3 regions of the Prochlorococcus sp. MIT 1300 genome follow, and region 1 is predicted to be linked to each of the others. Evidence: predicted binding sites of a transcription regulator. Region 1 holds the regulator's gene; each other region holds the start of a gene.

The links. Region 1 encodes NtcA, which controls nitrogen genes in cyanobacteria. Its sites were predicted from a motif close to GTANCNNNNGNTAC; they were not measured.
Region 2: a site for NtcA is predicted at 4,892-4,905, ahead of glnA (type I glutamate--ammonia ligase). Genes of this name have one in related genera too.
Region 3: a site for NtcA is predicted at 5,220-5,233, ahead of SOI83_RS09680 (DUF4278 domain-containing protein). Genes of this name have one in related genera too.

The regions. Positions count from the first base shown of each region.
Region 1 is NZ_CP139302.1:879,012-889,737, reverse strand. Features, by position in the region: gene ileS (isoleucine--tRNA ligase) at 1-174, shown strand, start outside; gene SOI83_RS04740 (DUF3177 family protein) at 263-874, opposite strand; gene SOI83_RS04735 (FIST N-terminal domain-containing protein) at 944-2,230, shown strand; gene trmB (tRNA (guanosine(46)-N7)-methyltransferase TrmB) at 2,230-2,916, shown strand; gene glmM (phosphoglucosamine mutase) at 2,951-4,351, opposite strand; gene SOI83_RS04720 (thioredoxin domain-containing protein) at 4,623-5,195, shown strand; gene thyX (FAD-dependent thymidylate synthase) at 5,220-5,858, opposite strand; gene dcd (dCTP deaminase) at 5,863-6,456, opposite strand; gene SOI83_RS04705 (cob(I)yrinic acid a,c-diamide adenosyltransferase) at 6,456-7,049, opposite strand; gene rph (ribonuclease PH) at 7,183-7,911, shown strand; gene ntcA (global nitrogen regulator NtcA) at 7,986-8,723, shown strand; gene SOI83_RS04690 (DUF3084 domain-containing protein) at 8,787-9,725, shown strand; gene SOI83_RS04685 (resolvase) at 9,713-10,138, shown strand; gene SOI83_RS04680 (DUF3146 family protein) at 10,128-10,385, opposite strand; gene pth (aminoacyl-tRNA hydrolase) at 10,388-10,726, opposite strand, start outside.
Region 2 is NZ_CP139302.1:103,879-114,604, reverse strand. Features, by position in the region: gene SOI83_RS00570 (GTP-binding protein) at 1-1,407, shown strand, start outside; gene SOI83_RS00565 (pyridoxal phosphate-dependent decarboxylase family protein) at 1,492-2,919, opposite strand; gene SOI83_RS00560 (nucleoside deaminase) at 2,943-3,476, shown strand; gene SOI83_RS00555 (alanine--glyoxylate aminotransferase family protein) at 3,442-4,626, opposite strand; gene glnA (type I glutamate--ammonia ligase) at 4,970-6,391, shown strand; gene SOI83_RS00545 (class I SAM-dependent methyltransferase) at 6,709-7,800, shown strand; gene SOI83_RS00540 (DUF6439 family protein) at 7,860-8,114, shown strand; gene SOI83_RS00535 (ATP-binding protein) at 8,086-8,529, opposite strand; gene SOI83_RS00530 (GUN4 domain-containing protein) at 8,652-9,365, opposite strand; gene mnmH (tRNA 2-selenouridine(34) synthase MnmH) at 9,406-10,494, shown strand; gene psb28 (photosystem II reaction center protein Psb28) at 10,538-10,726, shown strand, end outside.
Region 3 is NZ_CP139302.1:691,494-702,219, reverse strand. Features, by position in the region: gene chlG (chlorophyll synthase ChlG) at 1-356, opposite strand, end outside; gene SOI83_RS03745 (DUF2862 domain-containing protein) at 367-591, opposite strand; gene hisF (imidazole glycerol phosphate synthase subunit HisF) at 649-1,422, shown strand; gene ubiE (bifunctional demethylmenaquinone methyltransferase/2-methoxy-6-polyprenyl-1,4-benzoquinol methylase UbiE) at 1,474-2,175, shown strand; gene SOI83_RS03730 (hypothetical protein) at 2,299-2,607, shown strand; gene SOI83_RS03725 (hypothetical protein) at 2,633-3,031, opposite strand; gene SOI83_RS03720 (hypothetical protein) at 3,263-3,598, shown strand; gene SOI83_RS03715 (hypothetical protein) at 3,622-4,026, opposite strand; gene SOI83_RS03710 (hypothetical protein) at 4,205-4,540, shown strand; gene SOI83_RS03705 (hypothetical protein) at 4,935-5,138, opposite strand; gene SOI83_RS09680 (DUF4278 domain-containing protein) at 5,315-5,416, shown strand; gene fldA (flavodoxin FldA) at 6,193-6,717, opposite strand; gene SOI83_RS03695 (chlorophyll a/b binding light-harvesting protein) at 7,359-8,414, shown strand; gene SOI83_RS03690 (hypothetical protein) at 8,568-8,774, opposite strand; gene SOI83_RS03685 (hypothetical protein) at 9,263-9,460, shown strand; gene SOI83_RS03680 (TVP38/TMEM64 family protein) at 9,542-10,285, opposite strand; gene SOI83_RS03675 (hypothetical protein) at 10,431-10,726, opposite strand, start outside.

The DNA.
Region 1 (10,726 bases):
GGGGAGCCTTGGGCAGAGGTATTGGCTAGCCATAAGAGTGAACTTGCTTTAATTGAAATTGCGAGAGCAAGAGGTCTAAAATGTGAGAGGTGCTGGCATTATGAGAGTGATATAGGCTCTAATGAAAATCATCCCACTATTTGTAGCCGCTGTATCGAAGTTTTGGAAAAATAAGTAAATATTTTCTTCTAAATAATTCTTGTTTTATAACATTAATATTATATTGATTGAATAGGTGAGGCTTGATTTTTTATTTTACTGGCTAAAATCCTCCTGCGATTCTCCCTTGCTTAGGCAGCTTTACTAAAAGGAGTTGAAGCACTCCAAGAATATAAGCAAATAGTGTTATATATCCTATGAAAGCTGATATTGGCTCGGTCCATTGCGCCCCAAAAAGAAACTTAAATAGAGTTTCTATAGTTTGCTGGATTAACTTTGGCCCTTCTAGCCAGGGTAAGCAATTCGCATGCTGTACAAAATTTAAGCAAGCAAGACTTTGGTAGGAAACTGTTCCAGCTAAAACTGCAAACCCTGTTAATGCCCAACGCCATAGCTTTACCGTGAACGGTAAAGGTCGAAATGGTGGTTGATCTGCAAGTTCTTCATTGAGATCTGTCCAGAACCAGACCGAGGAGGCCATCAAGAAAGGTGCGAGAAAAAATGCGATGTATCCCATTGGACGATGATCAGCAAGAAGCAATAGGCTTATTGCTAAAAGGCTTGAGACTTTCCAATAGATAATTAAGAGGCGTATTAGGGAGCTTTGATTTCTGAGGATTGACCAGATGAGAAGTACTAGAGGTAGGCCTAAAGCGAATATTCCAGCAAGTCGATAAGTCAGCCATACGAGTAAGCGGTATTCGATTTCACTCATAGCAACCTTATGTATGTCGTCATTATCAATCTCGCAGTGATGAGTAAAGGAGTTGTTAGGGTCGAGTCTATGGGTTCGTACTTTTCCTTAAATTGGCTTTTTCAACGTGCCTCTAAGGCAACTTGCCGGACGGCCTTGTCTGAGCAAGCTTCTTTAGAGAGTGCCGTTAAAGAGGTTGGCGACAATCTTAAAGGTGAAAGCACGGCAGACTTGGCGCTTGTTTTTGCTTCGACTGATTATGCAAGTGATTTGCCCCGCTTGCTTCCACTTTTAAAAGCCCGCTTAAAAGCAAGGCATTGGTTGGGTTGTGCTGGAGGAGGAGTGATAGGTACGAGAAGTGATTTGATCACATCTGAGGTTGAGCGGAAACCTGCATTAAGCGTAACTCTGTTGAATTTGCCTGGTGCTGTATTGCACCCTTTTGCGATAAACACAAATTCATTGCCAGATTTGGATGGGCCTTCTCATGATTGGCAGCAATGGGTGGGATCAGACCCTCTAACAACCAATAGCATGTTGCTATTGGTTGATCCCACCACACGATCAATTAATGACCTTATAAGTGGTCTTGACTATGCCTATCCTTCTGTACCAACTATTGGAGGAATAGCTGGCCCTCATAATGCTGCACATGGCTCTCTTTTTTTTGGAGATCAAGTAGTTGATGGTGCTGTCGGTTGTACCTTTGGAGGTGAATGGTTCTTAGAGTCAGTTGTTGCGCAGGGTTGCAAACCTATAGGTCCAGTATTTGCGATTGAACGGGTTCAAAAAAATGTTCTGATAGAACTTAGTCATGAGGAATCAAGAGATAGTCCTGTTGCTTTCCTACAAAGAGTTCTTGCTGATTTGACAGAGCGAGAAAGAGACCTCGTTAGGCATTCTCTGTTCCTTGGAGTTGAATGTAAAGATTTGGTTATAGGGGGGACTGGTTCGCCTAAAGCCCAAGCAGGTTTTTTAGTTCGGAATCTTATAGGTGTTGATCCAAATAACGGAGCTGTGGCTGTCGCTGAACAGATGCGAGTAGGGCAGAATGTGCAGTTTCAACTGCGAGAAGCAGACGCCTCACGGCAGGAGGCCTTTCAGCTTTTGAGAGCAGCCTTAGACAGAACTGATCAACCTCCAGTTTTTGGATTATTAATGGCATGTTTAGGTAGAGGGGAGAGCTTATATGGAGTTAAGAATGGGGATGTTGCAATTGCTAGAGAGTTGATTCAAGAAGTTCCAATTGCAGGTGCATTTTGTAATGGGGAGATTGGTTCGGTTGGTGGAGCAACTCATGTTCATGGATATACAGCTTGTTGGGGTCTTCTAAGGCATATTTCTTCTATAGAAGACTCCTCTAAAAATTTTCATTAGTGCGTCAACATGTCAACCCTCTAAGCCGTTTTTTTCAGCTGCCTCGAAGCATACCTAGGCCTGAAGAATTGTTTGAAGATTATGATATGCCATTGCATTTAGATATTGGCTCTGCAAGAGGAAAGTTTTTACTAGAACTAGCTCCTTTGCAGCTGGATTGGAACCATATTGGAGTCGAAATTCGCCATCCTCTTGTGTTGTCATCGGAGCGTGAACGTGAGCAGCTAGGTATAGCTAACCTTAGGTTTCTCTTTTGCAATGCAAATGTGAGTCTTGACGCCTGGCTAAATAACCTTTCAAAACAACAACTTCATAGAGTAACAATTCAATTTCCCGATCCTTGGTTTAAGAGAAAGCATAAGAAACGCAGAGTTCTTCAGCCAAAGTTATTGCTGTCGATTGCAAATGCCTTGTCGCCTGGTAAGGAGCTTTTTATTCAAAGTGATTTGTTGTCGGTAATCGATCCAATGTTGAAGTTGATTGAGATGAGTAATTGTTTTGAACGTATTGGTGAAGAGTCTCAGGCATGGCTGACAAATAATCCTATGAGTATTGCAACTGAAAGGGAGATTTATGCTTCTCAAAATGGTTCCCCTATATATAGGGCCCTCTTTTTAAGAAATAAAAATTCTATTCCCACCTTGTCATTGCTAGAGGAGGAATGGGATGTTTGCGATTGTAATTAGAGGAAAGTTGATTTTAATTTATTTAAAATAAAGTTTAGGCTGCATTTAGATGTTGTTCTGCCAGGCAAGCAATTTTAGAGGAAAAAGAATCAACTAACCCTGAATCAGATGCTTCAACCATTACCCTAATTAAAGGTTGAGTTCCGCTTGCCCTAACTATAACTCTTCCTTCATTGCCCATTGCTTCCTTAGCATTTAAAATGGCTTCATTTAAAGGCTGACAATTAGACCAACCTCTCCTGATACTTTTATTTGGAACATGTATATTTACTAGTTTTTGAGGAAATGGTGTAAAACTCTGATCTAACCATTGAGTAAGAGTTAATCCTTTTGATTTACAAAGAGTTGAAAGTTGGATGGCGGTAAATAAACCATCACCAGCAAATTGATGCTCTGAGGAAAGAATGTGTCCTGATTGCTCTCCTCCTAATGCAGCACCGCTGCTGAGCATTGCAGTATGCACATATTGATCACCAACCGCTGTACGTTCTAAAAGGCCCCCACTGTCTTCCCAAGCTTTTTCAAATCCTAAGTTGGACATAACTGTTGCTATAAGCCTTTGTTCTGGGAGAGCATTTTGCTCTCTTAAAGCCGAGCCCCAAAGATAAAGTATATGATCGCCATCTATAACACGTCCTTTACTATCTATTGCAAGCATTCGATCAGCATCTCCGTCGAACGCAAAGCCCATTTCAGCATTTGTTTCAAGGACAGCTTTTCGGAGTGGTAGAAGATTAGTAGAACCACATTTCACATTAATTCTTTTCCCATCGGGCTGGCCATGTAGCACAGTTACTTGAGCACCTAAGTTTGTAAAAACCTCAGCACTAATTGCAGTAGCTGATCCCCAGCAAAGGTCTAGGACTATTGAAACACCATCTAATCTTTGTCCTTTTGTTGAGGCCTCTAGCTTCCTTTGATATTTCGTTAGGAGCTCAGGGTGTTTAGTCACATTGGAATTATTATTTGTCGTTTTTTGTGAAATTTTGCCTGTAAGGTCTTCCTCTAAATAACTTTCTATAATTCTTTGATCTGAGCTTTTAAGCTTTGATCCATTTGGCCCGAAGACTTTTATTCCATTGTCTTCAGGTGGGTTGTGACTTGCAGATACCATTAATCCGCCTATAGCTCCTGACTCTTTTATGAGTGTTGCAATAGTTGGGGTTGGGCATAAACCCAAATCCCAAACCTCCTTCCCAGCTGCATTAAGCCCAGCCGTTAGGGCATAGCTCATAGCTTCACCGCTACAACGGGAATCTCTGCCAATCAGAACAGGTCCGCTACCTGACAGTACCTTTCCGATGCAAAAACCAATTTCGAGACAACGTTTTGAATTCAGGAAAGACTCAGCATGTCCACGAATTCCATCTGTCCCAAACCTTAGAGGGACTGCTGTTAAAGGAGTTTCTACTGATTTAATGGCGGCTTGGGCCATTTAGGTCTCAAAATTAGCTTGAAGCTTAAAGGTCATTGGATAAAGACTCAAGGATGGCGTCCTAAATTTCTATTGAGTTGAATGGTTTGTTTACGTGCGGAGTCCAAAAATAAATTTTATGGAATGCAATTGATCTTTAATTCAATGAAAAAACCTTTTATTCAATTTGAAATGACTCGAACCACTTTAAAAAAGGTTTTTTGATCTGTTTTAGATGTGTCACACTAAAAGAAAATAGTTCAACTAAAGGAATTATCAACCTTGTTTGATCATGGCAGCTAGTCCTCAATCCTCTTCGCTTGGTCAGTTTCAACGGATTTTTCTTGCTCTTGTAGCAGTTGGCATGGCTACTTTGCTGTTCTTTTTAAAAGGGGGGATGAATCCAGCAGGCCCTTTGGAGCAACTTGCGAGAAGATCCCTTGACCCTGAGGTTGCCCTAGCGAATGGTCGCCCAACGGTTTTTGAGTTCTATGCGAGTTGGTGTGAGGCTTGCAAAGAGATGGCGCCAACCATGCTGGAATTGGAACAAAAAAATGAAAAAAAAATAGACTTTGTTTTGCTCAATGTAGATAATCCAATTTGGGAAGACCTCCTTGATAAATATGAAGTCAATGGGATTCCGGAATTAAACTTTTTTGATGCAAAAGGGAAGTTCAAAGGTAGATCAGTTGGTTTACGTTCAAGAGAAGAACTTTATTTATTAATGGACTCTCTTTTCAATGATACACCCTTCCCTTCTTCAATAGGTATTGGTTCTGTTAGTTCATTTTTAAATAGTAGTGAAGCCAATCTTGACGACAGTTCTTTTAATGAGGTTCAAGTTGGCCCTCGCTCGCATAGTTAAGGCTATTAGATATTATTAAACTCGTTATCTATGCCAACCAAGGGCCTCTGCAACGGTAGTAAACTGTTCGCAGAAAATAACTTTGCAAGCTTCCGCTAATTGTAAATGTTCCTTTTGAGTTCCGTGGCCACTACGTAGATTTATATAGTGAATCCATGAACGACATGAACCTGTCATGTAGATTCGTGTGGGAGTAGCTAAAGGCAGAATGAACCTTGCGCATTCTTTTGCGACTCCTGCTTTTAGCATTGACTCGTAAAGTTCAATAGAATTCTGGAATTGTTGTTGAATTTTTTCTTCAAAACTTTTTTTTATTTCTGTAGATAAATCGTCTATAGAGTTTTGTCTATTTTTGCAATCTTGCCTTCTTAATTCGGGGATAGGAATGTACCCCAGCTGGGTGCTATCAGCATAACGTTGGGAGAACTCTTGAAATGTGAATGATCTATGACGAAGAATTTGAGCAGCAATACCCCTATTTGTTTGAATCTGAAGGGTCATATATGCCTGTTCAAAGACGCTCCAATGTTCATGCTTAATACAGTATTTCAACAAGCCCGAGTAGCTTTCATTCTCTTGATTATTTGGGTTGCTTACTCTGGCTATATAAGCCATAGCTTTTTCAGCATCAGGCGTTACGGTAATTAGTTCTACAGTTGCCACTTTTTTAGATTCGAGCAAGGGTTACTTTTTCTGGTTGATGTTGATACTTCCCTTTGCGGTCACTGTAAGTAGTTTCACAGGGGTCTCCCTCAAAGAAGAGTAACTGGCATATTCCTTCATTGGCATAGATCCTACAATCTGCTCCAGAACTATTACTAAATTCAAGAGTTAAATGTCCTTCCCAACTCGCTTCAGCAGGAGTTGTATTTACGATGATTCCCAGGCGGGCATATGTACTTTTCCCTAAGCAAATAACAGTAATATTTTCGGGCACTTTCATTTTTTCTAATGCAACACCTAGCCCATATGAATGGGCAGGCAATATGAAAAATTCACCGTCTTGATCTTTGTGTAAGGATGTTGGCTCTAGGTTGTTAGGGTTGAATCTTTTTGGATTCATCACAGTACCTGGAACATGCCTAAATATGAGGAATTCTTTAGAAGATAGGCGCAAGTCATATCCGTATGAAGAGCAACCAAAGCTTAAAACTGGTTGTTCATTCAGTTGAGGGTTCAAATGCCTTATGAGTCCTGCTTGAAATGGTTCAAGCATTCCTGCTGCGGCCTGTTCGGTAATCCAGCGATCGTTTTTAAGCATCAGAAACCACGACGTAACTCGGTGACTTGGTCGGCAATTGCCATAACTCGAGAGGGAATAGATGGTCCTGTGATGATGACATCCATACCTCCTTTTTTTGCCTCGAGAGAAGAAAGCACCTCGTTTTCTTTTAGATATCCGAGGGCAATAGCTAGCCCTACTTCATCTAGAACTAGTTGATCTAAATCTCCTTTAATAAGGTGAGATTGGCATATCTTCCAAATTGCTTCAACCGCCTTAACATTTTTGGAGGCATGTACATCATCATTAGGCGGTTTGGATAGGCAGCTTGATACGTCAGGTCTTAGCCACTCCAGCTTTCCACATAGTCGAATACATCTATTTGGCCCCTGGTGTACCCCACCTTTTAGGAATTGAGCAACCATGACACGCCTGCCCAATCCAGCAGCCCTAAGAGCTTCACTAAGTACAACGGAGAAACTGCCCCTATAAGGTGCGGTATGAACTTGCAGCTGTCCCTCTTGCGCAACTAGATGTAGGGCAGGATGGCTAGGAACAGCAACAAGTGGTGGCCTTTCTATACAGGCCGGTGGTGATGTCTTCCTGGGTCGTTGACTCGGGCTTGCACTCATTAAAATTAGGAGCAGAGCTAATGCCTTTTTTAAAATCTAGCGGCCTTAGTCTGACTCACAAGGTATTTGACACTATCTATGGTGTGAAAACCAATTCTTTAGGTTTCTGACGCTTTTTAAATTTTGGTTTTTCATGAGTGGTTCTAGCCCATCACGTACTTCTGGTCGCTTTAACGATCAACTAAGGCCTTTTGAAGTGACTTGGGATCCAATGGGGTTTGCGTTGAGCTCATTGGTGATTCGCACCGGCAATACAGCAGTTTTATGTAGTGTTTGTATTGAGGACGGAGTGCCCCGTTGGAGGAAGGGGCAAGGTAAAGGATGGTTGAGCGCAGAGTATCGTTTGCTTCCAGGGTCAACACCGGTTAGGCAAGAACGAGAATTAATAAAGCTTTCTGGAAGGACTCAGGAAATTCAACGACTTATAGGTAGGACTTTGAGATCAGTCCTAGATATGTCGTTGCTTGGGGAGAAAACTGTAAAAATTGATTGTGATGTAATCCAAGCAGACGCCGGGACCAGGACGGCCTCCATTACAGGTGCGTGGATCGCTCTTGATCGTGGCTTTTCCCGATTAGTCGAAAAAGGTTTTTTAGAAGAAAATCCTCTCAAGGAGCAAGTCGCAGCAGTTTCAGTTGGTTTGGTAGATGGCTTAGCAATGCTTGATCTTGATTATCAGGAGGATTCAATTGCAGATGTTGATCTAAACGTTGTGATGGATTCTCAGGGAAAGCTATTGGAGATACAGGGATCTGCTGAAAGAGCTCCATTTTCTAGAGAGCAATTGAATTCTTTCCTTGATTTGGCTGAGAAGGGACTAATGGAACTTCAGGTTGCACAAAAATCGGCTTTAAACAATTAAGCCTAAAAATAGTCACTATTGCTACAAGGCTTTAATTCACTGCTCCTTAGCGTCCTTGCAACTACCTTGCATATATGGCTGTAGCTCCTGGCGGTTTTAGCCGCTATGCATCACAACCCGTGGCTCAAGGTTCTTCTCCAAGCCTTGCTAATGCTCCTGCTGGGAATAGCAGAACATTGGTGGATGTGATTCGTGCCCTCGAAGGTGCTAGCACTGAAATGGTTGAAAGAGCTAAAACTATTTTTTTCCCTGGGGATCCTGCAGAGAGGGTTTATCTAATAAGAAGAGGAGCAGTCCGACTCTCAAGGGTCTATGAATCTGGTGAAGAAATTACGGTTGCCCTATTGAGAGAGAATAGTCTTTTTGGGGTTCTTTCTCTTTTAACAGGCCATAGATCTGATCGCTTCTATCACGCAGTTGCATTCACTAGGGTTGAGATGATTACGGCTCCTGCTGTGTCTGTTCGACAGGCGATAGAAGATGACTCTGGCGTTGGGTTGCTTCTTTTGCAGGGGCTTTCCAGTCGAATCTTGCAAACAGAAACGATGATAGAAACACTTACTCATCGTGATATGTCATCACGTTTAGTAAGCTTCTTATTGGTTCTTTGCAGGGATTTTGGGGTCCCTGGGGATCAAGGAATTACTATTGATTTGAGACTTTCGCATCAGGCAATAGCAGAGGCCATAGGTTCTACAAGGGTCACAATTACCAGACTTTTGGGAGACTTACGTAGCGCTGGCCTGGTAGAAATTGATCGTAAGAAAATTACGGTATTAGACCCAATTGCTCTTGCTAAGCGTTTCAATTAGGTGTGATCCCTTCCTACCATTCATGTTGTTTGAATCAAATAAAAACTTGGCCCGACGTTTTTCGTGACAGGCTGGCTGCTCATTGTTCTTTTATTGGTCCTTGGAGGGGTCTTATCCACTCTTGGGGATCGGCTTGGCAGTCGAGTAGGCAAAGCTCGTTTAAGCATATTTAACCTGCGACCAAGAAGCACAGCTGTTTTAATCACAGTCCTAACAGGGAGCCTTATTAGTTTTTTATCGTTAGGTTTGATGTTGCTTGTGAGCAGGCAATTGAGAGTTGGTTTATTTCAATTAGATGGCCTACAAGCAAAGATCAAGGCAGCTCAAAAGGAATTGAGGTTGCGTGAAAGTAATTTGATTGCTTTAAGGAGAGGTGCTGTTGTTTTAAGTAGCGGACAAAGATTGGCTACTGCGAAGTTCAGATTAGATAACCCGAATCAAGCTAAAGGGATAATTGATCGTTTGCTTCAGGAGGCAAATCTTGAGGCTTTTAGGCGGGTTTTGCCTGGTGAAAAACCAAATAGGCAGATCCTGAGGGTGCCTAGAGAGGAAATTCAAAAGCTTAAAGAAACTATTAGTGAGTCTGGTACATGGGTCGTTAATTTTCGTTCAGCAGGTAATGTTTTGCTAGGGGAAAAATGGGTTTATGCCATCCCGGAGGTAAGACCAAACATTGCTGTTGTACAAAAAGGTGATGTTTTGGGAAAGATCACCCTTAATCCAAGAGATCGAACCACTGATGTAATACGAAAGCAGATAAACCTTTTACTAGCCTCTACTTTCGCAGAGGTTAGGCGAAGAGGATCTCTTAGCTCAGGACTTCAATTTGATGCAAGTTCAGTTAATCAATTGGGCAAGGAATTGGTAGGTCTCTTAGGTGGAACTATTATTTTAGAGTCGTTCGCTTTAAAGAGTAGTGATACGTCAGATCAAGTGAAAATAGGTTTACGCATAAAGCAGAACATCAATAAGCCCGATAAAAGCAGTACATGGGCAAACTGATAGCTATTGATCCTGGTAGACACAAATGTGGTCTTGTACTTTCATGCCCAGAAAAGGGTTTGGTTTTGGAAGGAAGAGTTGTTCATGCAGGTGCGGTTATTGATTTAATAACCCTTTGGAAATCACAATTCAATATTGACTTGATTTTGCTCGGCAATGGTACTAGTAGTGATTATTGGGAAGAAAAATTAACTGGCGTTGCATCTTTACAAGTTGTAGAAGAGTTTAACACTACTTTAAAAGCCAGAAAGCGTTATTGGGAACTTTGGCCCCCTCAAGATTTCACTAGATTTCTGCCAAGAGGATTAGTTTTACCGAAAGAAAATTTAGATGCTGTAGCGGCTTTGATTATTTTAGAAAATTACCTAGGCAAGAAGCTGTGTTGGAAAGGATCAAAAAAGTTTAAAACTTAGCCCTAACAGTAAAAAAATAATTTTCACCTGGCTCAAGCTGATAGTCCATTTTAATAAGGAATCTAAGCAAAGCATCTTGAATGAGTGCTCTGCCAAGAGAGGGCTCTACTTGTAATTCTCCTTGGCTGAATTCCCAATGAAAATTCCATTCAAACCCTCCCGCAGAGACTTCTCCATCTATAAAATTCTCTGCAAAATTCTGACGGTTAACTCTTAGGCAAGCTGCAGTGGCTGGGAGAGTATTCATTATTATTTTTCAAGTTTAGTGGCTTGATAGGAGTTAAGTTGGTTACTTGCTTTTTCGAGACCATATTCCTGAATAATATTGATTCCTGTAATTACTTGTTTAATCGTATTCTCAACTAGGAGGGTCTCTGATTTGGAAAATACTCCTAAAACATGAGAAACGGTATTTGCTCGTCGTTCTTCTGGCATTCCAATTGGAGCACCAATACCAATTCTTAGGCGGTTGAAGTTCTCGGTTCCAAGATGACTAATAGTACTTTTTAAACCATTGTGACCGCCAGATCCTCCCTTGGTTCGAAGTCTAAGTTTGCCAAGAGGTAGATCCATATCGTCAACTAAAAC
Region 2 (10,726 bases), 780 kb from region 1:
CCACTTTGGGAATCCATACAAAAAAAAAGTAAGCAATTAAGGCAAACTGATCAACAGCCGAAATTCTCACCTCGAACCAGACAACAGGCAGCGAGACAGAGTTTAATTGGAATCGATAAATTACTCGAGAAGCTGCAAGATGATATCGCGAGGGAGAGTCTTCAACAGGAGCGAGAGCGTGTTGGAAAAGAGCTTGATCGAGGTGATTTAGTTGTTGTTGTATTTGGCACTGGCTCTAGTGGGAAAACATCTCTTATTCGAGCATTACTAAATGAAATCGTTGGCGAGGTAGGTGCCGCGATGGGATCAACCACCGAAAGTGCAACATACAGACTTAGATTAAAGGGTTTTACTAGAGGTCTTCAACTGATCGACACCCCAGGAATACTTGAGTCAGGTAAAGATGGCAAAAGCCGAGAAAAAGAAGCAAAGAAAAAAGCTGCTCAAGCAGACCTAATGATAGTTGTGGTAGATGGTGACATAAGGTCCTCTGAACTGGAAGCAATAAACAGCCTTACAACCATGGGCAAGCGTCTACTGCTTGTTCTAAATAAATGTGATTTACGAGGCGAAGAAGAAGAGCGGCGTCTAATTAAACTACTTAGAGGTCACAGCAAAAAACTACTCGATCCAGAAGATGTTATTCCTTGCAGTGCTGCACCACAATCGATACCTCGTCCAGGTGAAAAGCCTTTACAGCCCATCCCAGAGATCAGATCACTTTTACAACGTCTTGCCAAGGTTCTCCATGAAGATGGAGAAGAGTTATTAGCCGACAACCTACTTTTGCAATGTAAAACCCTTGGAGAAGCTGGCCGACGATTACTGGACAAACAAAGACAAAAAACTGCCAAAAGGGCGATCGATCGTTATAGCTGGATTAGCGGAGGGATTGTCACTGCAACACCATTGCCAGGAGTTGACCTACTAGGTGCAGCAGCAGTCAATGCTCAAATGGTGATGGAAATAGCTGCTATATATGGAATTAATTTAACCCGAAGCAGAGCTCAAGAGCTTGCTATATCAGTCGGCAGAACCCTTGCAACCCTTGGAGTTGTAAAAGGAGGAGTCTCTATTATTGGCGCATCCTTAAGTTTAAATCTTCCAAGCTTGTTGTTAGGAAGAGCTATTCAGGGGATTGTGGCTGCTTGGCTTACTCGAGTTGCAGGTGCAAGCTTCATCACTTATTTCCAACAAGATCAAGATTGGGGGGATGGAGGCATTCAAGAAGTTGTTCAACATCACTATGACTTAAATCGTCGTGGTTCATCTTTAGAAAACTTTATTGCGACAGCCTTAAGGGAGGTTGTTGATCCCCTTCAACAGAAAAGTCTGAGACAGCTACCTCCTCGCCCAAGGCCTCGGGAGGAGGAGGTAACATTTGACCTCGAGAATCAAGAAAGGTAATTAATAGCAAATAAACAACAGCTATTGCAATTGAAAAAGCCCCAGTAACAATTGCAACGAGTCGTCCACGCGATGGCATTGTATTCATATACTAAACCCGCTAAGAGATTTATTTATTGTTTTAGCCAACTCATCCAAATGAGTGATCTGTGTATGAGGATTACCAAGCACTGCCTTTAAATAATGACGATTTCTATAGACCGGTCTAGAAAGCATTAGATCGTTATCTAACAAAGTTTGTCTAGTAGAAAACGACCATTGTGAAGATTGATGCTCATCAAAGTTACTTGGGCTGAATGCAACTAAATGTAAGGGCCCACTAACCAAATTAAAACAAGATAAATCTATTCTCTCCTCTAAGTAAACGCGACGATCGATAGCACCTTCAAGCAATTGTTTTATACCATCCTCTCCAAGTTGTTTAAGTCCTATCCAAAGTTTTAAAATTTCTGCTGACCTACTACCCTGCAATCCCATTTCACCACCATGTGCATCCCCCCAAGCAGGCTCTATATAAGGAAGACCAGTTGCAAAAGTAGTGCAAAGGTTTTCCTTCTGGGCAACCAATAATAGTGAAGAAGTTTTTGTAATACCTAACACTTTTTGCGGGTTCAAAGTCACCGAATCAGCCAATCCGATTCCATGAACCAAAGATTTTGTTGAAGATGAAAGTGCAAAAGCACCACCTATAGCTCCATCAATGTGAAGCCAAATATTTTCTCTGAAAGCAATGGCAGCTATTTGCTCAAGAGGATCAATTGCCCCACGGACAGTGGTTCCAGCTGTGGCAACAATGGCAAAACAATTTCTACCTTGTTTTTTCAGTAAAGCAATATGCGTCTCCAGAGCCTCAATGGACATTTTCCCATCAGCATTAGTCGAAACAAGCTCTAGAGATTCAACACCTAGGCCCATAACACGAATCGCTTTAGCTAATGAGACATGAGCATCCTGACTCGCAAGAACAACAGCATTTGAATCTGTTCCTAAGTTCGCAGCATTGCGAGCCAAAACCAGGGCCATCAAGTTACTTAAAGTGCCACCACTTGCAGCCACGCCACCAGCTGATGGGGGTAAACCAAGCTGATCAGCAAACCAACGGCAAACCTCTCTTTCTAATTTGGTTAAGCCTGGAGACAACTCTTCCGCCAAAAGGTTGTTATTAAGGCCAGCACAAATCAAGTCAGCAACTATTGATGCAGTTAAAGGAGGAGGGTCTAAATGGGCTATTGCCCCTGGATGGGAAGGTTGATATGCCCCATCCATTATCTGCTGAAAATCATCCAGCAAAAGATCCCATGAAAGGCCAGACTTTTTCGGAGCTACGTCTGGCAGGTCACTAAGTGCTGGTAGAGGTCCCCGCCTAGTAGCTTCTCCCAGCCAAGTACATAGCTTCGAACTTGCATCCTCCAAAAATCTCTGTAATTCAGGATCAAATTTCTCTGGAGATGCGAAGTAAGCCAATGTATTAGCTGGCTTGATTTGGGGAGTGCCAGCCAAGATAAAAAACAAATCAAGTTTTATTCTCCCTCTTAATGGCCTTCTCCGTTAAGGCATGCCACCCAAAGAAAGCATTGGCGCATCCCATTGAACTAAGTACCAAGCATCGTCAGCACTGGATGGCTGTACTACTTAAGAGAGCTCACCAATTAGGGGTAACAGGGGAAATCCCTGTTACCGCCGTGATTCTCGATCATTATGGACGCTGTATTGGGCATGGAAGTAACAATAGAGAGCTAACACAAAACCCTCTTGGTCACGCTGAGTTGATAGCTCTTCGTCAAGCCTCATGGATCAGAGAGGATTGGAGATTTAACGATTGCACTCTCATCGTCACACTGGAACCCTGCCCAATGTGTGCAGGTGCTTTAGTTCAAGCGAGAATGGGGCAAGTGATCTTTGGAACATCTGACCCGAAAAGAGGCGGCCTAGGAAGCACAATTGATCTGGCTAAACACAAAAGTGCTCACCATCACATGGTCGTAATTGGTGGCGTAATGGAAGATCAAGCAAAGACTCAATTACAAAGTTGGTTCAAGCGGCAAAGGAAACACCCTCGCGAAAATTAGGCAACTCTGACTCAAATACCTTAAGCACTCGTTCGACATTTTCTGAACGTGAGTTGTATCCCATAAGTCCAATTCTCCATACCTTCCCTGCTAATTCACCTAAACCACCTCCAATTTCAATTCCATATTTGTTTAAAAGGTGAAGGGCAAATGCCTTCCCATCTATACCATTAGGAATTCGTACCGTTGTCAATGTTGGCAATCTCAGCTCTTCAGGAACATGTAGTTCAAGTCCTAAATCCTCTAGACCCTCCCATAGTTGCTGAGCATTATCGTTATGTCGTTTCCAAGAATTTTCCAAGCCCTCTTCGGCTAAAAGTCGAAGTGCTTCTCTAATTCCAAAGTTCATATTCACTGGGGCGGTGTGATGATAGACACGATCACTTCCCCAATATTTGTTTAAAAGAGAAACATCTAAATACCAATTTGGAACCTTCCCCTTGCGCCTTTGTAGTTTCTCCTCAGCCCTTGAACTCATTGTAAAAGGACCTAATCCTGGGGGACAACTCAAACCCTTCTGACTGCAGCTATATGCAAGGTCAATCTTCCACTCGTCTAAGAAAAGAGGAACTCCTCCCAGGGAGGTAACAGTGTCCAAAAGCAACAAGCAATCGTACTTTCTACAAAGATCTCCAATCCCTTCCATTGGCTGGCATACACCTGTTGAGGTCTCCGCATGAACCATTGCCAAGATGGCAGGCCTATGATCTTTAAGGCCTTTTTCTAATTCCTCTAGAGAAAAGGCCTCACCCCAACACTTCTGAAGAACTTGAACATTAGCCCTATATCTCTCTGCCATATCAACCAATCGATGACCGAAATAGCCCTTAATTGCTACTAAGACAGTATCTCCTGGTTCGACTGTATTAGCGAGGGTAGCCTCCATTGCCGAGCTCCCTGTACCACTCATGGGGAGAGTGAGTCGGTTGTCGGTCTGCCACGCATAACGCAACAATCCCTGCACCTCACCCATTAATGAAATGTAAAACGGATCAAGGTGTCCAATAGGCGGCAAAGCCATCGCCTTCAGCACATCGGGATGAGCATTAGAAGGACCAGGCCCTAACAGAAGACGGTCTGGAGATTTAATTGGTGCAAAAACCTTGTGATGGCTTTGATCAACAGGGGGGATGAATTTGGTCGTCGCCAAGGCCCTGAGCAAGTTAATTGGCAATGAGCCTAGACAGGCGTGGATTCACAAAGGCAATTTCGTTGAAGGATTGCAATGGGAATAAAAAAAATTGTTTTAAAAGGCAATCAAAACAGCCAATCCTCATATCAACCATTGTTGATCAGTTAGCCCCGAAAACCCTTCCAATAACAGGTAAACGGCGCCCAGGCGTACGGTAGAGCTAAGCAAAGGTTCATAAAAAAACTTTAAGACTCAGAAAGAAGTAGGAGTAGTCCTAAAAAAAGTACTCGTTGATACAAAGTCGCAAGCTACCGCTCTTTAGCGTCGGAATCTATTTCCAATTGCAGCTGTATTTTTCGTCATGGGCAAATCTCCTCAAGAAGTTCTCCGCCAGATCAAAGACGAGGGAATTGAGCTTATAGACCTGAAATTCACTGATTTACATGGAAAGTGGCAGCACCTGACAGTCACCTCAGACATGGTTGAGGAAGAATCATTCAAAACTGGACTTGCTTTTGATGGCTCATCCATTCGTGGATGGAAGGCTATAAACGAGTCAGATATGGCAATGGTCCCCGATTCAAACACTGCCTGGATAGATCCTTTTTACAGACATAAAACCCTAAGCCTGATTTGTTCTATACAAGAACCTCGAAGTGGAGAGCCTTATTCAAGATGTCCAAGGGCCTTAGCTCAAAAAGCCCTTGCTTATCTCACAAGCACCGGGCTTGCAGATACGGCCTTCTTTGGAGCAGAGCCTGAGTTCTTTATTTTTGATGATGTGCGATACAACTCCAGCGAAGGAGGTTGCTTTTACAGTGTTGACACAATTGAAGCACCATGGAATACAGGCCGAGTAGAAGAAGGTGGAAATCTTGCTTACAAAATCCAGACAAAGGAAGGATATTTCCCAGTTGCCCCAAATGATACTGCACAAGATATTAGATCAGAGATGTTGCTTCTAATGGGGCAACTGGGAATCCCAATTGAAAAACATCACCACGAAGTTGCAGGCGCAGGACAACATGAACTAGGGATGAAGTTCGCTGAGCTAATTAATGCAGCAGATAATGTAATGACCTACAAGTATGTAGTGAGAAATGTCGCAAGGAAATATGGAAAAACTGCTACTTTCATGCCTAAACCAGTCTTCAATGACAATGGCACCGGCATGCATGTTCACCAAAGTCTATGGAAAAGTGGTCAACCTCTTTTCTTTGGTGAAGGTACTTATGCGAACCTTTCACAAACTGCGAGATGGTACATAGGGGGGATTCTTAAACATGCTCCTTCATTCCTTGCCTTTACTAACCCAACTACCAATAGCTACAAGAGACTAGTCCCAGGCTTTGAAGCACCCGTAAACCTTGTCTATTCACAAGGGAACAGATCTGCAGCTGTTCGAATTCCACTTACCGGACCAAGCCCTAAAGCCAAAAGATTTGAGTTCAGGCCAGGAGATGCAATGGCCAATCCCTACATCGCCTTTAGCGCAATGATGATGGCAGGAATTGATGGAATTAAAAATCAGATTGATCCTGGTGATGGTGTAGATGTTGATTTATTTGAGCTACCAGCAAATGAACTTGCAAATATTGACACCGTACCGTCCTCATTAAATGATGCTCTAAATGCATTAAAAAAAGACAATAAATACTTAACTGAAGGCGGCGTATTTAGCGAGGACTTTATAAATAATTGGATAGACATCAAGTACGAAGAGGTTCAGCAATTAAGGCAAAGACCTCACCCTCACGAGTTTGTAATGTATTACGATGCCTAGAAAATTTTCGTTAATTCACCTTGCCACTGAATAAACAAAAACGCTCGTCTTTATAAGACGAGCGTTTTTGTTTATTCAGTAAATTAATATTTTGAGGGGCTAATTTTCAAAGGCAACCTAAAAACAACAGAGGTTTAATTAAACAAGATGTATAAGTGTTAATCATTTAAAAAGAAAAGAAACTGCGCCAAAAGCTAATTTTTAGATCAATCCTCCAACGTTTTGAAATATCACCATGTAAATTGTACCGCTAACATTCTCCAGAAATTGACTTAATTCTGGATTCATCCAGAATTATTCGCCTTTCATTCGCAGAAATGGTACCAACCCCAATTAGGCAAATTGCAACGCCTAACAACCTAACCAAGCTTGCCTATCAAACCCTTCAACAAGGTAAAAGCCTTGCAGGCCTGGCTCACAAGGAGCTGAGTACAAAGCTTATGGAAGTAATGGCTCCAGGAGCTATTCCGAAAACAAAGCCAATCACGAAAGAACTTTTAATAGAGCTAAGACGCTCTATGGCAGAACTAGAAAAACGAGATTGGTTGGAAGCAGAAGAAGGGATCTATCCCAAATCACTACTATTTGATGCTCCCTGGCTTGATTGGGCAAAAACCTATCCACTTGTATGGCTTGACCTTCCATCAACATGGAAACGAAGAAAAGCAAGAAAAGTAAGAGAAATCCCAATACAAATCGAAGCAGAGATGTATCCAAATTACTACTTGCAAAATTTCCACCACCAAACAGATGGATACTTAAGTGATCACTCAGCAGAGTTATATGACATACAAGTCGAAATTCTTTTCAATGGAACTGCTGACTCAATGCGCAGAAGAGTTTTGGCTCCTCTAAAACGAGGACTTAACCGTTTCAGTAAAAGATCCCAAGGTAGTTTAAGAGTCTTAGATGTAGCAACAGGAACAGGAAGAACACTCAATCAAATCCGCGGAGCACTTCCTAAAATAGAGATTTTAGGTATTGACCTTTCCTTGTCATATCTTCGACAAGCAAGTAAGTACCTTAACCAAAACAACTCAGGATTAGCACAATTAATAAGAGGGAATGCCGAAGATCTCCCCTTCTCCAGCCATAGCATGCAAGGTGTTACTTGTGTATTTTTACTTCACGAGTTACCTAGAGAAGCTAGATACAATGTTTTAAAAGAATGCTGGCGAGTACTAGAACCAGGAGGTGTATTGGTTATTGCTGATTCGATCCAACCTGCAGACTCACCACAATTCAGTCTGGTAATGGAGAACTTTCAAAGAGTCTTTCATGAGCCTTACTATAAGGACTACATAAATGACAACATAGAGGATCACCTAAATGAGATAGGTTTCAATGGGGTAACAGCTGAATCCCATTTCATGACAAGAGTATGGAATGCAACAAAGCCTACAAAATGAAGGGATCTTAAAAGATCGAAGAATGAACTACTTTCCAACCCATTTAAATTGAAAAGATAATGCAAAAACCTCAGGACAAACTACCAAAAGAAATAAGAGAACTTGCAACAGATTTGCACAACAAGCTTGTTTTAAATGATCGTAGTTGGCATAAATTTAAATCGGATAAGAATCGGCGTGCCGCCGAGCTTTTATCTGGAGCATTAGTACAACTACTTCACGGTGGAAGTCATAAAGACGTAGAGGAATTTGCTTCACAAGCTATCCGTTGGCTTAAAGGGGAAGTTAAAGACCCTGGTTGTCCAAAGAGTTAATAGTCTTTTGGCGACGGCATGCAAGTTGAAGCCTATTTCCCTTACGACTCCATCTCACATCATCAAAACACCGGTAAATCAAAAATAAGCCTCGGCCACTTATTGAATCCAGATCTGCTGGTAAAGAATCAACCCTGGCAAAATCAGGTATACCAGCCCCTTCATCCTGTATCTGCCAAATAAGCCATTTAGGGGTAAGGATTCTGCGGATCCTGAGATTCTTCTCTGGATTACCAGAATTCCCATGTTGTACTGCATTTACCAAAGCCTCATGAAGCCCTAAATGCAGGCGAGTCATCGTCATCTCACAATCAACTGGCTCAAGCAAAAGTTCAAGTAATGGTGACAGTTGCAATGTTGAAGGAGATTTGAAATCCCTCCAGCTGAACCCATCTCCTTTAAAGAAAGATCTCAAAAGGAATTTTTTCCTAACGGCTTTGAATGAGCTAAAAGGAATAAGAGCCTTGGACACGCTTTTTGAACATAACTGCTAGAGAGTATTTTCAAAAGTGTTTTAGCCAAACAAAACAAGACCAATCACCTGCTAGTCAAGGAAGGGTGACTAAGGATTGCATCCATGAGGCGAACCCCCCTTAGCTGATTAACAAGGGGCATATGGCCTTCGGGCGCGCTGAGAGACCACGTAAAAGCTCCTGGATATCTTGTCCAAACACCATCTTTTTTCCATCCTATTCGTGGCCACAGACGGTCATAACGTCCATCCAAAGCTTTTAAAAGCCTTGACTGAACAGAAAAACCAAATCTTCCTTGCGAGTAAGCAACCCAAAGGCGATCCAATGTCACAAGGTCAACCCCAGAAATGCTTTCAACTTCGCTGAAATATACATATCCTCTCTTCTCCGCCGAAACCCCAGCTAATTTCCTAAGAATTGCACTGGTATAACGATCAGCCTCTTCAAAACGTTCTGATAAAAGATCATCCTGAAGAGGGCCAAAATCAATTCCCTGAGAGGTATGCGCTACGAACCAACCACTTGGTTGAGAAGTAAGTATGGTCTCCAATACATCAGGTTTATGCCTCTTTAGTATCTGCAGTATCCACCCTGCCCCCCAGTCATCTCCTTCTCGATCAAAGTTTTCCAATGAAGCTTTGCCCAAGGCAGCAATGTCTTCCACTCTTTGTTCAAATGTCTCAACAAGTCCCCTTCGTTGACGGGGTGAACCTTTTGAAAAGCGTTCAAGAAGCTCTTCAATACTGGGGTTGTTAGCGGTGGATGAATCAGAAGGCATAAATCGCAGCAGACCTCAACTAGAAAGGCCTTGGCCCACTATGTCAGGCATGGGCATCAGACCTCATTATCCGATGAAGAAGTTCCGGGATTTGGCTGGTCCATTGATAGACCTTCGAAGCCCTAGTGAATTTACAAAAGGACATTGGCCAAGCGCAAAAAATGTCCCCCTTTTCAGCGATGAACAACGTTCCCATATTGGAACCACCTACAAAAAGCTAGGGCGGAGTAAAGCGATAGTTATTGGCCTCAAATACGCTGGGCCAAGATTGTTAGTAATTGCTGAGACACTTAAAGGTTTATTGAAAGAATACAAGGAAAATTATTTATCACATAAAAACAAGCCAATAAATCTCAAGGTCTATTGTTGGCGAGGTGGAATGCGATCGGCAAGCATTGCCTGGCTAGCAGAATTATTGGAACTAAATCCTGCTGTACTTGAAGGTGGTTACAAGACATACCGCAAATGGGTTCTTGACCAATTTGAACAAAATTGGCCTCTTCATCTGTTGGGAGGAAGGACAGGTACAGGCAAAACTGATTTGCTATTAGTCCTTGAGAAACAGGGTTTCTCCTTTCTTGATTTAGAAGGTTTAGCTAACCACAAAGGGAGTAGTTTTGGGGGTTTAGGCTTACCTAGCCAACCCAGTACAGAACATTATGAAAACCTAATTTCAGAAAAGCTTGAATCTTTCAATAGAAATTCCTCAAAGCAAATTTGGGTAGAAGCGGAAAGTGCCCACTTAGGCCATTGCAGAGTTCCTCAATCTCTTTTCAAACAAATGAAGGAAGCTCCAGTACTTGAAATATGCCGAACAAACGCAGAAAGGGTCGAGCATCTTGTTCGAGGGTATAGCCCCCACGGAAAAGAAGCACTTGCAGAAGCAACCAAACGAATAAGCCGGCGTCTTGGCCCGCAGCGGACAAAAGAAGCTCTTGAAGCAATTTCCAAAGAGGAATGGAGCAGTGCATGCGAAGCCCTGCTTGATTACTACGATCGTTGTTACGACTTTGGGCTCGACCAAGCAATCAATAGGCAAACCATCCATCTTTCTGGCTTAAATCCCGAAGATGCTGCCGCTAAGCTTATTAAGCTTGGCCTTGCTATTAAAAGCTTTCCCCAACAGTGAGGCAAAGAAGTCTTTTAAGATCTAATCTTTAACGCAGAGATCTATGTCCGAACCAAATCCCTCTGCGAAGATCCAATTCTTCAAAGGTGTTGATGAACCTGTGGTACCTGAGATTCGTCTAACAAGAAGTAGAGACGGAAGAACAGGGCAAGCTTTCTTCGTTTTTGAAGGTCCTGAAGCGCTATCCCCAGAGCGTATGGGAGAAATTACTGGAATGTTTTTAATTGATGAA
Region 3 (10,726 bases), 190 kb from region 1:
ACTCCCAAACCTCCTAAAAGAAGAACCCAAATTTGTAGTTTTACTTGATTGAGCGAAATCGCTCCAGAAGGGATAGGCCTATTGGGTTCGTTGATCGCATCTATTTCCCTGTCGTAATAGTCATTAATAGTTTGTGTGTATCCAGCAAGCAGTGGGCCACTCATGATCATGCAGGCAATTGCAGCGATCACGTCAGGCAGCCGCCATTGGTAATTGCCACTGGCGGCTGCGCCACAAACTACCCCCCATAAGAGAGGGATCCAAGTAATTGGTTTCATTAACTGCAAGCGCAGTTTCCAAGTACTTGAGGTTTCAGAGGCACCTTTGATGCCTAAAAGTTGGCGTGCGTCGCTCACTTTTGAAGTCTCAATTACGTGCTAATTCTGTGTCAAAGAACCAGCTAGTTGTGCCATCGCTAAGTTCAAGGACAAGTCCAATACCTTGGCCGTCAGTCATTTTGTATGAAAGAACAGTTCCTCGGGGATCTTCCTTTAGCTTTTTAGTGAGGGAGCTGGAAATGCGATCACGAACGCGATCTAGATCAATTCGGACTTTTGATCCGATTTTGGCCAGAGTGGCAGTCTGGGGCATGGCCTGTAAGGCTTAGAAGTGGCGCAACCCTAACAAGCCGCCTTTGCTTATTTACTAATGGTCGCACTTAGATTGATTCCTTGCCTTGATGTGGCCGCTGGTCGAGTTGTTAAGGGTGTCAATTTTGTTGGGTTGAGAGATGCTGGTGATCCAGTCGAATTGGCCTGCAGATACAGCCTTGCTGGTGCAGATGAGTTGGTCTTTTTGGATATTGCAGCTAGTCACGAGGGAAGAGATACCCTGGTCGAGCTTGTTAGGAGGACAGCTGAAGCTGTAACTATTCCTTTTACTGTTGGAGGGGGAATTGGTTCAATTGAAGGGATTACGGAACTTTTAAGAGCAGGAGCGGACAAAGTTAGTTTGAATTCATCTGCAGTTAAAAATCCTGCACTCGTAAAGATGGGTGCCGATCGTTTTGGGTGTCAATGCATTGTGGTAGCCATTGATGCCAGAAAAAGAACCCATGGGAAGGAAGGATGGGATGTCTTCGTCAAGGGTGGTAGAGAAAATACTGGCTTAGACGTCATTGCTTGGGCTAGAGAGGTGGCTCACCTCGGCGCAGGCGAGATTCTTTTGACTTCAATGGATGGCGATGGTACTCAGAAAGGATATGACTTGCATTTAACTAAATCTGTTGCTGAGGCAGTACCTGTTCCAATCATTGCCTCTGGTGGGGCAGGGTCCATAGATGACATTGCAGATGCTTTTTTTAAAGGCAAGGCATCAGCGGCCCTTTTAGCCTCTCTGCTACATGATGGAATACTTTCAGTTGAGCAAATTAAAACAGATTTGTTGAATAGATCTTTGCCAATAAGGCCCTTAGAGGATTAAAAGTAGTTATGGATCAAAAACACCCAAAGTTTTTCTTTTCTTAGTCTGATTGTGCGTAATAGCGACCCTAAATCAATTGAGCAATTATTTGATGAGATTGCTCCTTCATATGACAAGTTGAATGATCTGTTAAGCCTTGGCCTACATAGAATCTGGAAAAGACAGTTGCTTGGATGGTTGAAGCCAACTCAGGGTGAGAGTTGGCTAGACCTTTGTTGTGGGACTGGAGACCTTGCCTTAGTTTTGGCTGGTCGTGTTCGACCAAGTGGCCATGTCTTAGGTTTAGATAGCTCCTCAGAGCAACTTTCTTTAGCTAAAAAGCGTTCGAATAAAAAGCCTTCCTTGAACATTTCTTGGTTGCAAGCAGATGCACTAAATACAGGACTTTCATCTGATTGTTTTGATGGAGCAGTTATGGCTTATGGACTTAGGAATTTGTCGAATCCGACATTAGGCTTAAAGGAGATGCAGCGAATTCTTAAGCCTGGAGCAAGAGCTGGAATTCTTGATTTCAATAGGCTTTTGAACGATTCATTTGCCGCTAAGTTTCAAAAACTTTATTTGCGTAATTTCGTTGTACCAATTGCCTCCACCCTTGGTTTAAGAGACCAATATGCCTACCTGGAAGAAAGTTTGAAAGAGTTTTCAGATGGACAGGAACAGGAAAAAATGGCTTTGGAGGTTGGTTTCTCAGAAGCCGTTCATTTAAAACTTGCCTTTGGACAAATGGGAGTGCTTTTACTCAAGAATTAATCCGAAGCTGCTAACTCGTATAAATGCTCATGCCAATAGCAAATATTTGAATTATGAAGAAAATATAAAGGGAGGAGAGTTTTGATTTTCCCAGTCCCCTCTTTGCTTTCTTCTATCGAGGAAATGCTTAAGAGAGTCCACACCCTAGAGGGTTTGATTCTTGTGGCAGATGGCGCAACGGTAACTTTCGTTTCGATTTCACAATTGAGCTCTTTATTGCAAAGGTTAAGAACCCATCCAAAAGGGGAGTTGGTTGCCGAAATGCTTTATAACTCTTTAGAGGATGCCCCTAGTCAAGGAACTATAAAGCCAGTATTGGTTTTACAGGATAACGGAGAATTTTGGCTGGGTCTAGTTGGTTTAGGGGATAGTTCGTTGGCGAATATTGCTAGAGTTGACCATCTGAATCGTTGCTTTTACCAAAGCGATTAATACGAATTTTCTTAGATAAAAGCATTTAGTTTTGAATTGAAGTGTTGCGCTGGAAATGGAATAGAGATGTTATACAAAAAGCCAGACCAATAGATGCGCTTACCCACTCCAAAATGGGTAAAAGAGTTATTACTACAGCTACCAATACGACAGTATCCCATTCCTTTATCTTTAGGGAATTATTTAAGTTTTGAGATGTAAGTAGGTTAGCACTCGAGAAGAATATGCTTCCCATTGCCATTGCCCATGAGGTATGGATTGGATCAAGTATTGGACTGATATGACTACTAAAGTAGATTATTAGGAAGACTTTGAATGGGGAGTAAAGTCTTGTTAACTGCTTGTTAAGGCTTGGAGATGATTTATAGAGCTTTAGAATTTGACCCTTAAGGCTTGGAAAGTTCATTTTCTTGGAATTATTCATTTAATTCTAGTAGATCCTTTTGCTTACAAGCAGTTATAGCCTTAAACCATCAAGTGGCCATTCTGCAGCTATGATTGTGCAGGAAGTACTCTAGAAGCCTATCTGGTCGACAGATTGTTTTTGGTTGATCCAACTACGAGAGTTTTCGTTTCAAATTAGGATGGTATGTATACGAAATTCATCAAAAAGCTAAAGACCATTCAGAATGCTTGAAACAACTAAATAAAAATCTTGGATCTTTCCAGAACTGTGTTCAGCTTTGTCGCGTATTTATTTTCATTGCTACTTGTTGCATCACCTGTATTTGCAGTTGAATTAGATGCACCTGACATTTCGCCTGAGTCTTCTCCTACTGAAACACCTCTTGATAGGTCTATTCGATTAAATAATCCATTAAATGGTGGTGTTGACCGCTCGTCTACCTTGCAAGCACCAGTTACTGACCCAAATTTTAATGCAATGAGAGACAATGACCCCGATTCTGGCAAGGCAAAATTTTATGTGGTGGGCCTACTTGTTATTGCATCAATAGTTCCTTTAATAGTTTATTTGGTTCTCAATCGTTAAATTGAAAATCTTACTAATAAACTTTATTGGACTTCTTTATCAAATATAGATGTAAATTTGACTCCTTCATATTTTATATATTCAACACTCCATATATTCTCTGAGAAATCCCTTGCAGAGGATAAAAATCTTTCTTGGTCTCCAGTTTCTAGCCATTGAGATTTGATTTTAGGCAACAGCTCTTGAGTGGCTCCCATTGGTATCCTTAAAAGTAGCAAGCTATTTCTACCTGCTGCTTGACCCAACTCCTTCTTTTCACTTCTTTGAAGGACCCTCAAAAGAAGGTCCAATGTAATTTCCTTCCCTACATTTAATATACTATCTGTATCTGTTATATCTATATGCAAAGATTTTCCACCCAATGGCATTGCTAATCTGCCAGATTGCTTTATAAATGCAATTGCAATTAAATAGCTAGGCTCTTGCATTGACTCGTTTCATTTTTTCTATTATAGCCTCTATGGACCATAATAATTATTATAAAAAAGTACTATTAGCTTTAGCATTTTCTATGAGAATTAAATTTGACTTTATAGGAATTGATTGGTTTTCTAATATGCTTTAATGTATTCCCTTGCCTCTTTAGGCATCTAGTAGGATTCCTGGATGAAATCGGTTTTATTGGCCATCCTATTTTTTCTTTTTTATATTGGGGCTTCTCCTGATATTTTGGCTGCGGATAGTGAAGACGCCTTTCAAGGTTACATGAATGTTTGGAACGAAAAGAGGGAGTTAGCAAGTAAATATCTCCTTGAGGCAGAAACCGCCTTAAAGGAGGGAGATGTCTTGACTGGATGTGCTAAACAAAAAATTGCAAGTCAATATGGCGTTGATGCAACAGAATCGCTAATTAAAGCAATTAAGTTAAAAGGAACTAGTCAAGAGATTGAGAACCTCCAGAGTGGTTTAAATAAGTGGAAGGAGATTGGAGATTACTGCTAGAGACTTATATATTGTTTCTTAAGCAGTTTTCTCTTTAATGCTGAGAAACTTTAAAGAAACTAATTATTTAAATAGAAATTGGAGACTAATTACAGCACTGTGCAAGGGCAACTAATTAAAGTTGAGATCAAAAAATGCTTAAATTAATATCTCACATCTCTAAAACTTTATGACTTTAGATAACAGATAGATAGTATAAGTTAGAAGTGAGAAGATTGATTTTTTATTTCTTGAGGATTTGGAGAATATTTAAAATTTCTTAGAGAGCCATTCTTTAAGTCTTCTGTTTCTTTCGTTCAAGGTTTTTTGATTTGACTCTGAAGGCCCAAAGAGTTAACCCTTGGAAGCTTGAAATTCAGCTTGAAAAAGATTAAATTCTTGGTTTGACCTCTCTCTAGTCGTCAAACTCAGGCTTTGGCTTCTTCTTGGTTTTGCCTGAAACGAGCTCATGTAGAGCTTCGAGGGCAGCATAGATCTCCTTGAGCTCAGAGACCTCTGGGAGTAGGCGGTCCTCTCTCAGCATTTGATCCATATCTCTTAGCTCTTGACGGATATAGCGCAAATGAGAGCAAACCTCTTCACGTTTACTGGTCGACATTAATCATTGATTTCATATTTTGATAGTAGATCGAACATTGGGTCTTGCCAAATGAGCATTTACAGCAGATAATTATTTTTGGTAGCAATCGCTACAAAACGTTCACCCTGCTACATAGTGGGGCGCAGTTCGATTCAAGCCAAGGAACGGGGACTTGAGCTAACTCGGAGAACCAAATGACTCTTACCTATCGCGGTCAAAAGTATCAACAGCAAAAAGATGCTGGACAAAGACAGCATGCTGTCTTGACTTATCGAGGTCAGCAGTATCAAAGATAAAAAAAGCCCTCTATAAAGCCCTCTATATAGAGGGCTTTTTTAATGTGTTATTAAAAATACTAAGAGTTTCAAGTAACAAAAGATTCGTTTGAAAAGCCTTCCTCATAGATGACCCTTATCTTGGTTGCCGACTCAGATGGATTAAGGCCATACTTCATTTTGCGATGTGCCCAATGCTAGCTATTTTGATTAGAGGACTTATTTTGTGGCAAAAAAAAAGTCTCTTTCCTTTTGTTGGGAAGGAGACTTAATTATGCGTTCCTTGTTTATTATGCTTTATCTGGCTAATTATTTATGTAAAATTTATAGCTAATTTGTGTCTTGTCTTATACATTTTTCAATACCAAAATGATCAATAGACTGGTTCCATTAGGCTGATCAGCTAGTCAAAAGAGAGCTTGATCTCTGCAGAAAAAATGAATAGTTAAATCTAAGTCATTGTAAGCGTTTTGGTCGATTTATATAAGTTTTTCTGCTTGTAGGCCCTTGCTAATATTCCATTAAGTTCGATGCTTATTGGCCGTTCCATATTTTGTTCTGGCATGCTGTTGTAGGGCCGTGCGCTGCGTACGATCTCCATTTGAAATTAATTAATTTATTTTATTTCATCATTTATAGTCGATCTTAAAATAATATTTTGTAATTATGATCAGATTTAGTGATTCAAAAAATACAGTTTTAGTTGATCTATTTAAAGAGGTAAGTCTCTTTAGCCTTTCCTTTAAGCACTTACCTCTTTAAGTAGAATGAATGCTATGTTCCCATTGACTTGAAATCTAATTTAATTCAGGCATTTCATGCTTTAGCTCTTGTGCCCAGCTTTGAAGTCGAGAGTCAGTTAAATCTGATTCACTATCTTCATCTAGTGGTAAGCCACAAAAGCTTTCTCCCAGAAGACTTTTGGAGTCATCAAATGTATAGCTATCTTTGCGAACATACCCAACCATTTTAGCTCCAGCTTTTACGAAGTAACTATGTAACTCCTCCATTGCATCACAAAAATTTTCTGTATAAGTAGAGGAGTCTCCCAATCCAAAAATAGCGACCTTCTTTCCTGCCAACTTCATACTTCCGATTGTTTCAAGCATTTCGTCCCAGGCTGTACCTGATCGCTCACAATCTGCTCCAGTATTCCAGGTCGGTATGCCACAAATAATTCCATCAAGACCTTCAAACTCATCTAGGCTTGAAAGATCGGCGAGGTCTTTGGGTGGATTGGATGTTTCGAGAAGTTCATGTAGTCGTTCTGCTACGTCTTCGGTTTTACCAGTGGTTGTGGCGAAATAAATTCCTACAGGCATTTAAAAAAAAATAACTATCACTTCCTAATACAGAAAGTAATTATTTAGAAGTTCAGGATTTACTGATACCTGTTTGAATTGATACCAAGATGTTTATCTATTGGTATTTGAATGGCTTTAAGAAAGGTTTTTAGAACATCAATGGTGCAATTGGCTGCTCAGCTAACTTACCTTTGTAGGGATCACGCCCCCAAGCTTGCAAATAAATTACCAGCTCTTAAGACCAGCAGGGGGGGGTGCAATGCCCTTTTTAGCCATACTTCTTGCTCTAATAATAGATATTGCCAGAGGAATTCCAATGAAGAAGTGAAGAAGAACAATCAGATATAGATCGATTTGGTATCGGCTCATAGTGGTAACCAGTTAAAAGTCCAATACACATCATCTTCCTAGAAATATAATTTTGCTAATCCTGTTTTACCTTTAATAAACCCTTTGTGAAATTTATCACATTCTATTAGTACAAATTTCGCATATTTTTTAGACCTAAAGACGATAGTAGGGCTAAAAACATTATGGTGTGATCAATGATATATACTAGGTTTGCATAATTCACAACCCTAATAAACCATGTAAAGTGAACATCAAGCTTGAGTCAGTTTATTAATAAGTTCATATAGTCCTATATATCTGTCTTCCTCGTGCAGACCTACGGAAACCCAAACGTTACCTATGATTGGTATGCGGGAAATTCTGGGGTGACTAACCGCTCAGGCAAGTTCATCGCCGCGCATGCAGCCCATGCTGGATTGATGATGTTCTGGGCTGGATCATTCACCCTCTTTGAGTTGGCTAGATATGACCCTTCTTTGCCAATGGGAACTCAGGGTTTAATTTGTTTACCTCATTTAGCCTCTCTGGGTATTGGAGGAATTGAAGGAGGTGTAATTACTGATCTTTATGCATGCACAGTCATAGGGGTTTTGCATCTAATTTTCTCCGGAGTACTTGGTGCTGGTGGACTCCTCCATTCACTCAAGTTCGAAGGTGATCTTGGGGATGCAAGTGGTCGCCCTAAGAAATTTGACTTTACTTGGGACGATCCTGATCGATTGACCTCCATCCTTGGCCATCATCTAATTTTCCTTGGACTCGGCGCTATTCAGTTTGTTGAATGGGCCAAATACCATGGCATTTGGGACAGTGCACAAGGCGTTGTTCGGACTGTTGAACCTAACCTAAGCGCTTCAATGGTTTGGAATCATCAAGCTGATTTCTTATCTATAACCAGCCTGGAGGATGTAATGGGTGGTCATGGAATCTTGGCTTTTCTTCTTATAAGTGGAGGAGCATTCCATATTGCTACTAAGCAATTTGGTGAATACACTCAATTCAAAGGGAAAGGATTGCTTTCAGCTGAATCCGTTCTTTCTTACTCCCTTGCAGGGGTTGGATATATGGCTTTTGTTGCAGCATTTTGGTGTTCAACTAACACCACTGTTTACCCAACAGAATTCTATGGTGAGGTTTTAAAACTTAATTTTGAGTTTTTCCCTTATTTTACTGATACCGCCTCCAATCTTTCAGCAGATGTCCACACTTCTAGAGCTTGGTTATCCAATGCTCATTTTTTCCTAGGGTTCTTTTTCCTACAGGGTCATCTCTGGCATGCTTTAAGAGGTATGGGATTTGATTTTAGACGAATTTCTAATGCTTTTGAAAACATGGAGAATGTCAAAATCACTGTGCGTGATTAGAACTATTACTCCTTTGTAAAAACCTCTTAATTCAACCAACAAAAAAGCCTCACGTTAGTGAGGCTTTTTTGTTGGTTGAATGGTCTCCGAGAAAAAAGCTCAGTTTGGAAAGGCTTTAGTCCTCAAATGTCTATAAAGTCTACTTAGTTTTCACTAGGCTTCTGTATTGGCTTGGCTCTTTTTCTTGCCAGTCACATCTGCTTTTATAAAAGGGGAAGAATTGGTACCTTGACCATCATTGTCACTTTTCCCACCAATTGCAAAAATAGCAAATCCAATTACACCGAGTATTCCGAATATAGGTGCTGAAAGGTCAGTAATTGCAGCTGGTGCACCAGTGGTTAATGAAGAAAGAAGCATTGGATGGTAGGGATGAATTTCATATTAATACTGCTTCAACTTCCCATAAATTTGTATGCCTTGAATACAAATGATAAGTCGATGTTATTTTTTTAACAACAGGATGTTATTTTTTAATAGCAATATCTTGCACAAGCTTGAGTGAGATTTGTTTATGTTATTTGCTTATATGCTCAACCAAAAATAAAGCATCGGTTACATTATTGTTTTTGCCAGGGGTTATGTTCTAAGGGGGCAGATCGGTGAGGTGCGCATCGATTTTGGAACAGCGACGATCAACACCCCTTGGTGATTCTATCGAGGGGTGTTTTTTTGTATCTAAATACACACTTTAATAAAAGTCTTGTATCTCTTGTAGAAATAAATTGCTAGATTTTTGATGATATTTTTTAATTCAATAGCAAAGCAAGATAATAACTTCAATGCAATGCTTTAGTTGGCATTTTTATTATTCTCTGAGGTGGTTGCTATAATTTGTTGAATTATCGTTGAACCAATCCATGCCATATGAACCTGGAAGTACTCAATGCCTTGGCCTTATAGCTGCTAAAGACAGTATTTTGAGTGCAATGAACTCTCTTAGTAGGATCGATAATGTTGATCATATCAAGAAGCAGTTAAAGGATATATACAGTGAATTAGACAAGCTACATGACGCTAGAAAGGTTATTGAAAAGGAGGTATAGTCTTCTGTCATCCCTTAGTAAAGAATGATTTTATTAGGGGACGGTAGTTTGCCATCGTAATTGGACGCTGAAATTTATAATTTAATCTCGTGAATTGATGTCGATAGAATTATTCTTTGTGGTCTTTATATTTATTATGGCTAGGCAGAAAATTAGAATAGCTGTAGCTATAAATAATATTAGCGGCATGCCTTGCAGAGAAGTAGCATTACCACTTAGTATCTCTTGAACGTTAGTTTTTCCAATCTTTTTAATGCTATAACCAGCGAATACAAAAGGAGTATCTGAAATCAATATGCTAAAAACAAGTGCTGGTAGAAACTGTCTAAATTTAATCTTGCTGAGACCAACCCCATAACATACAAAGTCAAAGAAGTTTGACATCAAAAGCCCTGTCAATAAGAAGAAATTTTGTTCTAAGTGATTTTTGCTGAACTTTTCTACCCGATTCATTAACCTTTTACCTACCAATGTTTTTATAAAGTTTCGGCCAAGCCTTCTTGAAAGTGTAAAGCTAGTAGAACAAGCAATTAAATCTGCAACAAATATAATAGCTAATCCCTGAGGTATTCCAAAAAAGTACCCTGAAAGTACAGAACAGTAGGTCCCTGGAAGTATAGGTATTACTATGCTCATGAACCTTAGGCCAAAAATTAAAATTGGCCCCCAGAGAACAAATAAGCTTACCTGACTCTGCAAAGTATAGAGCCAAGCCTGAACAACCTCTATTGGGATAGTTCTATAAATCAAAAACATTGCTAGTACTAAAATCAACAAAATGATCAATGAGAATGATTTCTCTTTTAGCTTGCTTTTGATATTCACAGTTCAGAAAATATTTCTTTAAATATAGCACTCTTGCAGGCTTTCAAATTACCCCTTTAACCATAACTGTGCTTTCCTGTCGACTTCTTGGCCAAGAACTTTATTTATTAACTAGTGAGCAATATCAACCTCAATCATATGCTTATTAGGATTTGATTCTCAGATTGATCTTTATTTTTTGTTTTTGATAATCTAGAGCATATAAAAGTAGAGCATAAATAAATATTATTAAGCCACTTAGCTCGGCGAATTCTTCTAAAGTTGTTATCAATCCGTACGATATTCCATGCAATCTTATGACACTTTTCAATACTAGATAATTACCAATTATTTCTAGTATTAAGGCACCGAATACATAAACTGCCCCTGAAAATAAGGTTAGCCTTCGTATCTTTAAAGGAAGGCTGAATATTAATTGCTTAAAATATAATAGGAACCAAA